One region of the Candidatus Syntrophocurvum alkaliphilum genome, then DNA from elsewhere that is predicted to be linked to it. Evidence: a T-box and tRNA genes for the amino acid it is inferred to sense, from the RefSeq annotation. Region 1 holds a T-box; the other holds one or more tRNA genes.
What was found. The T-box of region 1 lies ahead of ileS (isoleucine--tRNA ligase). A T-box ahead of a tRNA ligase gene usually reads a tRNA of that ligase, here a tRNA-Ile.
Positions count from the first base shown of each region.

Region 2: it has a tRNA-Ile gene. The T-box ahead of ileS (isoleucine--tRNA ligase) is inferred to sense a tRNA for this amino acid. The anticodon was not compared.

Region 1 is NZ_CP046457.1:1,091,478-1,095,151, reverse strand. It holds gene SYNTR_RS05365 (peptidase U32 family protein) at 1-129, shown strand, start outside; gene SYNTR_RS05360 (DivIVA domain-containing protein) at 156-653, shown strand; gene nth (endonuclease III) at 936-1,532, shown strand; T-box leader at 1,655-1,867, shown strand; gene ileS (isoleucine--tRNA ligase) at 1,921-3,674, shown strand, end outside.
Region 2 is NZ_CP046457.1:2,049,411-2,053,084, reverse strand. It holds gene SYNTR_RS09865 (4Fe-4S dicluster domain-containing protein) at 1-142, shown strand, start outside; rRNA gene SYNTR_RS09860 (16S ribosomal RNA) at 481-2,058, shown strand; tRNA gene SYNTR_RS09855 (tRNA-Ile) at 2,142-2,218, shown strand; tRNA gene SYNTR_RS09850 (tRNA-Ala) at 2,252-2,327, shown strand; rRNA gene SYNTR_RS09845 (23S ribosomal RNA) at 2,554-3,674, shown strand, end outside.

The DNA.
Region 1 (3,674 bases):
GTTGTTAACATTTATAAAGATGCTCTTAAGGATATTCAATTAGAAAAATGGAACCAGCAGGAAAATTACCTAAAATTGTTACAAATGTTCCCACAAGGATTAACTGATTTACCGGCTATAAATAAATAACTTTTCTGTATGGGGGGTCTTATAAAATGATAACAGCAATGGAGATTAGAAACCAACAGTTTAGTAAAGCTGTAAGAGGTTATAAAGAGGATGAAGTTAAAAACTTTCTATACCAATTAGCACAAGATTATGAAGCCTTATATAGTGAAAATGTAAAATTAAGAGAAGAAATGCAGCGAGTAGAATATGAAATAGAAAAATATCGCAAAATAGAGGAAACAATGAATAATAGTCTGGTCTTAGCACAACAAACTGCTGAAGAAGTTAAAAATAATGCTCAAAAGGAAGCAGATTTAATTTTAGAAAATTCAAAAAGAAAAATTGCAGAAACTCTTATGATATACCAAGAAATTATAAAAAGGTTAAACTTATTTAATGCTGAATTAAAATCGCAGGTTAATGGTCAATTAGAGTTGTTAGAGAAAAATGAAAAAAAAGTTGAAGAATTATCAAACTTTTTTTATGCCAAAGATATTAAAGATGTTTTAGAAAAACTTGAAAAGGCTACATTAGTAGAAAACTAATTAATTTTTAAAACAAATTATTGATTTAACTGCAAAAAACTAAATTTAGACTATGGAATCGGCTGAGCAAACATCCTTGCTACTTAAGGACTTAAGTTAGCTCAGCCTTAAGTTTTTTGTAATTACTTTTTGCAGCAGAATCAATTTTTAATTTCAAGTTTTTACTATTACTTTGTACAATATAACCCATTTTGTGCAATCAATATATAGTTTTTGCCAAAAACATAAATTTAATAATCTTATAATTATTTTAGGTGAGTTATGAAAAATTCGATAGAAATTATGAATACTTTAGAAAATGAGTACCCTTTAGCTGGTACAGAACTTGAATATTCCAATCTTTTTGAATTATTAATATCCATAGTCTTATCAGCTCAAAGTACAGATTTTCAAGTAAATCGTGTTACAAAAAGACTTTTTAAAAGGTTTAAGGGAGTTGATGACTTTGCTAACGCAAACATTAACGAGTTAGAAAACCTTATAAAAGGTGTAGGAATATATAAAAATAAGGCAAAAAACATTAAACACCTTGCGATTATTTTACGAGATAAATATAATGGCAATATTCCTAATGATTTTAATGAACTAATCAAACTACCAGGGGTTGGACGAAAGACTGCTAATGTATTATTATCAGTTGGATTTAATTATCCTGCATTAGGTGTAGATACTCATGTTCAAAGAGTTTCTAATCGTTTAGGGCTAGTCAAAGAAAAAAACCCAGAAAAAACCGAACTAATGTTAAAGCACATATTTCCAAGAGAAAACTGGACAAAAATTCATCATTTACTTATACATCATGGACGTAAAGTTTGTAAAGCGAAAAACCCTGATTGTTTAAACTGTGTTTTGAACAATTTATGTAGTAAAATAATATAATATTTATAAAAAGCTCTAATATGGTAATAATATACAATAAATATTTAAAAGATAAATAGATATTGTTGTTTTGATTTTACCAATATGCTAAAATAATAACGATTTTACAATATTTAATATTTTTAAGGGCTAAGATCAGGAGAGTAGACAATTTTAGCAATCACAGAGAGTCTGGAGTTGGTGCGAGCCAGACATTGTTATTTTGTACGAAAATCACCTGTGAGCTTTCATAGCTGAATTATAGTAGGTTAGAACGTTTGCTTGCGTTAAAAGCAATAAAGTGGCATCTATATGCTATTAGGGTGGTACCGCGGAACATACCTTTCGTCCCTTTGGATGAAAGGTTTTTGTTAATTATAAATAAAAATTGGTGAGGTGGTTTTATCAAATGGCAAAGGGTAAATATGATTCAACATTAAATCTTCCTAAAACTGATTTTCCTATGAGAGCTAATCTTCCTACACGGGAGCCGGAAACAACAGAATTCTGGGAAAATAACAAAATATATGAAAAACTACAACAAAAAAATGAAGCAAAACCTACATTTATTTTGCATGATGGTCCTCCATATGCTAATGGTGATATACATTTAGGTCATACGCTAAATAAAGTTTTAAAGGATATTATTGTAAGACAACGCTCTTTAAATGGGTATAATGCTCCATATGTTCCCGGCTGGGATACGCATGGTTTACCAATTGAACAACAAGCTATTAAAAATATGGGGTTAGATAGAAATAAAACGGATGTAGTTGAATTTAGACAACATTGCAAAGATTATGCATTAAAGTATGTTGATATACAAAAAGATCAGTTTAAACGTTTAGGTGTTATTGGGGATTGGGATAACCCTTATATTACACTTAATCCTGAATTTGAATCTGTCCAAGTCAAAGTTTTTGGTGAAATGGCTAGTCAAGGTTATATTTACAAAGGATTAAAACCAGTATATTGGTGTGGTGATTGTGAAACAGCTTTAGCTGAAGCAGAAGTAGAATATAATGACAAGGTTTCACCGTCTATTTTTGTGAAGTTCCCTGTTACTGATGGTAAGGAGGTAATTCCTTCTGATTCTTATATTTTAATTTGGACAACTACTCCTTGGACGATACCAGCAAATACTGGAATAAGTGTTAATCCTGAATTAGATTATGTAGTATGTAATGTTAATGATGAAAAATATGTATTTGCTAAAGGACTTTTAGAAAGATTAGTTGAGGAATTTGAGTGGAGCAATGTAGAAATAATTTCAGAGCTAAAGGGTGAATTGTTAGAACTAGTAGTTTGTAAACATCCTATATTCAATAGAGATTCATTAGTGATTTTAGGTGACCATGTTAATCTAGATGCAGGTACTGGATGTGTTCATACAGCACCTGGTCATGGTGAAGATGATTTTTTTGTTGGACAAAAATATGACTTGCCAGTTATTTCTCCGGTTGATAATGGTGGATTATTTACGGATGAGGCTTATCAATTTGCTGGCTTATACGTTCAAGATGCTAATGCAAAGATAATAAGCGAACTAGAAGATCTAAATATGCTTGTAAATAAATCGAATATGAAACATCAATATCCTTTCTGCTGGAGATGTAAACATCCTATTATTTTCAGAGCTACAGAACAATGGTTTGCTTCAATTGATGGTTTTAGAGAGAATGCATTAAACGCTATTGATTCAGTGCAATGGATACCAGCATGGGGTAGAGAGCGTATATATAATATGGTTAGAGACCGTGGTGATTGGTGTATTTCTAGACAACGTACTTGGGGTGTACCTATTCCTATATTTTATTGTAATGACTGTGGTGAAAGTATAGTTAATAATGATACTATAGCTCATATTAGTGATTTATTTGCTAAACACGGTTCTGATATATGGTTTGAAAAAAATGCCAATGATCTTGTGCCTACAAATTTAAAATGTGACTGTGGTAATAACAATTTCCGCAAGGAAACAGATATTATGGATGTATGGTTTGATTCAGGTTCAAGTCATATGGCTGTATTAGAAACAACTGAAGGCTTAAGCTGGCCTGCTGATCTTTATTTAGAGGGAAGTGACCAACATAGAGGCTGGTTTAACTCGTCCTTATCAACTGCTGTAGCTGTTAAAGGAACTGCTCCATATAGAAGTGTTTT
Region 2 (3,674 bases), 960 kb from region 1:
AGATAAATTAGGCGTTTATGGCACACCAATTGTTACCCCAAAAGACGAAGATAGCTGTATAGCATGTAATATATGCGAGCAAGTCTGTCCTGATTGTGCCATAGTAATTAAAAAGAAGAAAAAGAAAAAAGCAATAATTTAAAATTATAAAACCCCGTATTATGGAGAGAAAAGCTTTTAAAAGTAAATATTTTAAATAAAAACATTGTCAAAGTTAGTCTCACATTATATAATGTTTTACGTAAGTTATTGATCAATTTACAACATTAATTTCCAGTCAATTTAACTAAAAAACATCTACAAAAAAACTTGACATATAACTTACAGGGTGATATTATAATTCTTGCGCGCCAGAGAGAGGCGGCAACGATCTTGATAAAACTGAACAGCTGAAAGAATTAGTGCGAAAAGGTCTTAAGGTAATTAAGACCGGCCAGTTAATAAAGAGTTTAAAGCCGATCAAACGGTTAAAAGATAATTTTAATGGAGAGTTTGATCCTGGCTCAGGACGAACGCTGGCGGCGTGCCTAACACATGCAAGTCGAACGGAGTCATTAGACGGAAATTTTCGGATGGAAGTTTAATGTACTTAGTGGCGGACGGGTGAGTAACGCGTGGGTAACCTGCCCATAAGAGGGGGATAACACCGGGAAACTGGTGCTAATACCGCATAAGCTATACGAGTGAAACTCTTGTATAGTAAAGATGGCCTCTGATATAAGCTATCGCTTATGGAGGGACCCGCGTCTGATTAGCTAGTTGGTGAGGTAGAGGCTCACCAAGGCAACGATCAGTAGCCGGCCTGAGAGGGTGGACGGCCACACTGGGACTGAGACACGGCCCAGACTCCTACGGGAGGCAGCAGTGGGGAATATTGCGCAATGGGGGAAACCCTGACGCAGCGACGCCGCGTGAGCGAAGAAGGCCTTCGGGTTGTAAAGCTCTGTTTTAAGGGACGAAGATACACCTGAGTAACATATGGGTGTAGTGACGGTACCTTAATAGAAAGCCCCGGCTAACTACGTGCCAGCAGCCGCGGTAAGACGTAGGGGGCGAGCGTTGTCCGGAATTACTGGGCGTAAAGAGCGCGTAGGCGGAAACTTAAGTCAGTTGTGAAAGACCGGGGCTCAACCTCGGGGTTGCGACTGAAACTAGGTTTCTTGAGGGCAGGAGAGGGCAGTAGAATTCCTGGTGTAGCGGTGAAATGCGTAGAAATCAGGAGGAATACCAGTGGCGAAGGCGACTGTCTGGACTGACCCTGACGCTGAGGTGCGAAAGCGTGGGTAGCAAACAGGATTAGATACCCTGGTAGTCCACGCCGTAAACGTTGGATACTAGGTGTAGGAGGTATCGACCCCTTCTGTGCCGCAGCTAACGCAATAAGTATCCCGCCTGGGGAGTACGGTCGCAAGGCTGAAACTCAAAGGAATTGACGGGGGCCCGCACAAGCGGTGGAGCATGTGGTTTAATTCGATGCAACGCGAAGAACCTTACCAGGTCTTGACATCCAACGAATCTTTAGGAAACTAGAGAGTGCCTACGGGAGCGTTGAGACAGGTGGTGCATGGTTGTCGTCAGCTCGTGTCGTGAGATGTTGGGTTAAGTCCCGCAACGAGCGCAACCCTTGCTATTAGTTGCTAACAATACGGATGAGCACTCTAATGGGACTGCCTGTGACAAGCAGGAGGAAGGTGGGGATGACGTCAAATCATCATGCCCTTTATGATCTGGGCTACACACGTGCTACAATGGATGGTACAGAGAGAAGCGAGGCCGCGAGGTGGAGCGAATCTCAAAAAGCCATTCTCAGTTCGGATTGGAGTCTGCAACTCGACTCCATGAAGTCGGAATCGCTAGTAATCGCGGATCAGCATGTCGCGGTGAATGCGTTCCCGGGCCTTGTACACACCGCCCGTCACACCACGAAAGCTGGCAACACCCGAAGCCGGTGAGCCAACCTCTTAAATGAGGAAGCAACCGTCGAAGGTGGGGTTAGTAATTGGGGTGAAGTCGTAACAAGGTATCCGTACCGGAAGGTGCGGATGGATCACCTCCTTTCTAAGGAGACCTGAAGATGAAATAATTCTTCATATCCTAGGTCGAAGCTAATTCTTTTCAGCTGTTCGTTTTATATATATCATGGGCCTATAGCTCAGTTGGTCAGAGCGCACGCCTGATAAGCGTGAGGTCGATGGTTCAAATCCATCTAGGCCCACCATCAAAAAAACTATAAAGTTATTCACATTTTTGTGGGGGTGTAGCTCAGTTGGGAGAGCACCTGCCTTGCAAGCAGGGGGTCAGGAGTTCGAATCTCCTCATCTCCACCATTTTACTTTTATTAAAACTAGAAGTTTTAATAAAAAATTTTTAATTCTTAATTCTTAATTTTGAATTATTGATGAAAAAGCAAAAGCTTTTTCTTCTTTAATTAAAAATTAAAAATTCAAAATTCGCACCTATAGGTGCGTAGAGTTCTTTGAAAACTGCAAACATGAGTAGGTAAAACACAATTTCACTTAACGAGTGAAGAGAAGTTCTTAATAGCGTGAATTAGGTCAAGATATTAAGGGCGTACGGTGGATGCCTAGGCGCTAAGAGGCGAAGAAGGACGTGGCAAGCGGCGAAACGCCACGGGGAGCTGCAAGCGAGCGTAGAACCGTGGATATCCGAATGGGGAAACCCGTTAGAGGCAAACCTCTAACATCCTTACCTGAAAACATAGGGTAAGGAGGCAAGACCCGGTGAACTGAAACATCTAAGTAACCGGAGGAAGAGAAATCAAAACGAGATTTCCTAAGTAGCGGCGAGCGAAAGGGAAAGAGCCCAAACCTAATATGTGTAAGGCTGCAACCGTTGCATAATAGGGGTTGAGGGGCTATTTAGGAACAACTTGCAGGTTGTTCAAAGCTTAAACTAACTAGTTAGGCGAACGTATCTGGAAAGATAGACCACAGAGAGTGAAAGTCTCGTAGCTAAAAACAAGTTAGAGCTTAAAATAGACCCCGAGTACTGCCGGACACGTGGAACCCGGTAGGAAGCAGGGAGGACCACCTTCCAAGGCTAAATACTCCTTAGCGACCGATAGAGAAGAGTACCGTGAGGGAAAGGTGAAAAGCACCCCGGAAGGGGAGTGAAACAGAACCTGAAACCGTATGCCTACAAGCAGTAGGAGCCCGATTAAAACGGGTGACTGCGTACCTTTTGTATAATGGGCCAGCGAGTTATGGTATTAAGCAAGGTTAAATCTAGAAAGGATGGAGCCGTAGCGAAAGCGAGTCTTAAAAGGGCGATGAGTTTAATGCTGTAGACCCGAAACTGAGTGACCTATCCATGGCCAGGATGAAGCGATGGTAACACATCGTGGAGGTCCGAACCAGAGTACGTTGAAAAGTGCGTGGATGAGCTGTGGATAGAGGTGAAATGCTAATCGAACTCAGAGATAGCTGGTTCTCCCCGAAATAGCTTTAGGGCTAGCGTCAAAGAATTCCTTATGGGGGTAGAGCACTGGATAGGCTAGGGGCCCTACCAGGTTACCGAACCTTCCCAAACTCCGAATACCATAAGGTTAGAAAATGGCAGTCAGTCTATGGGTGATAAGGTTCATAGACGAGAGGGAAACAGCCCAGACCGTCAGCTAAGGTCCCAAAATCTATGCTAAGTGGGAAAGGAAGTAG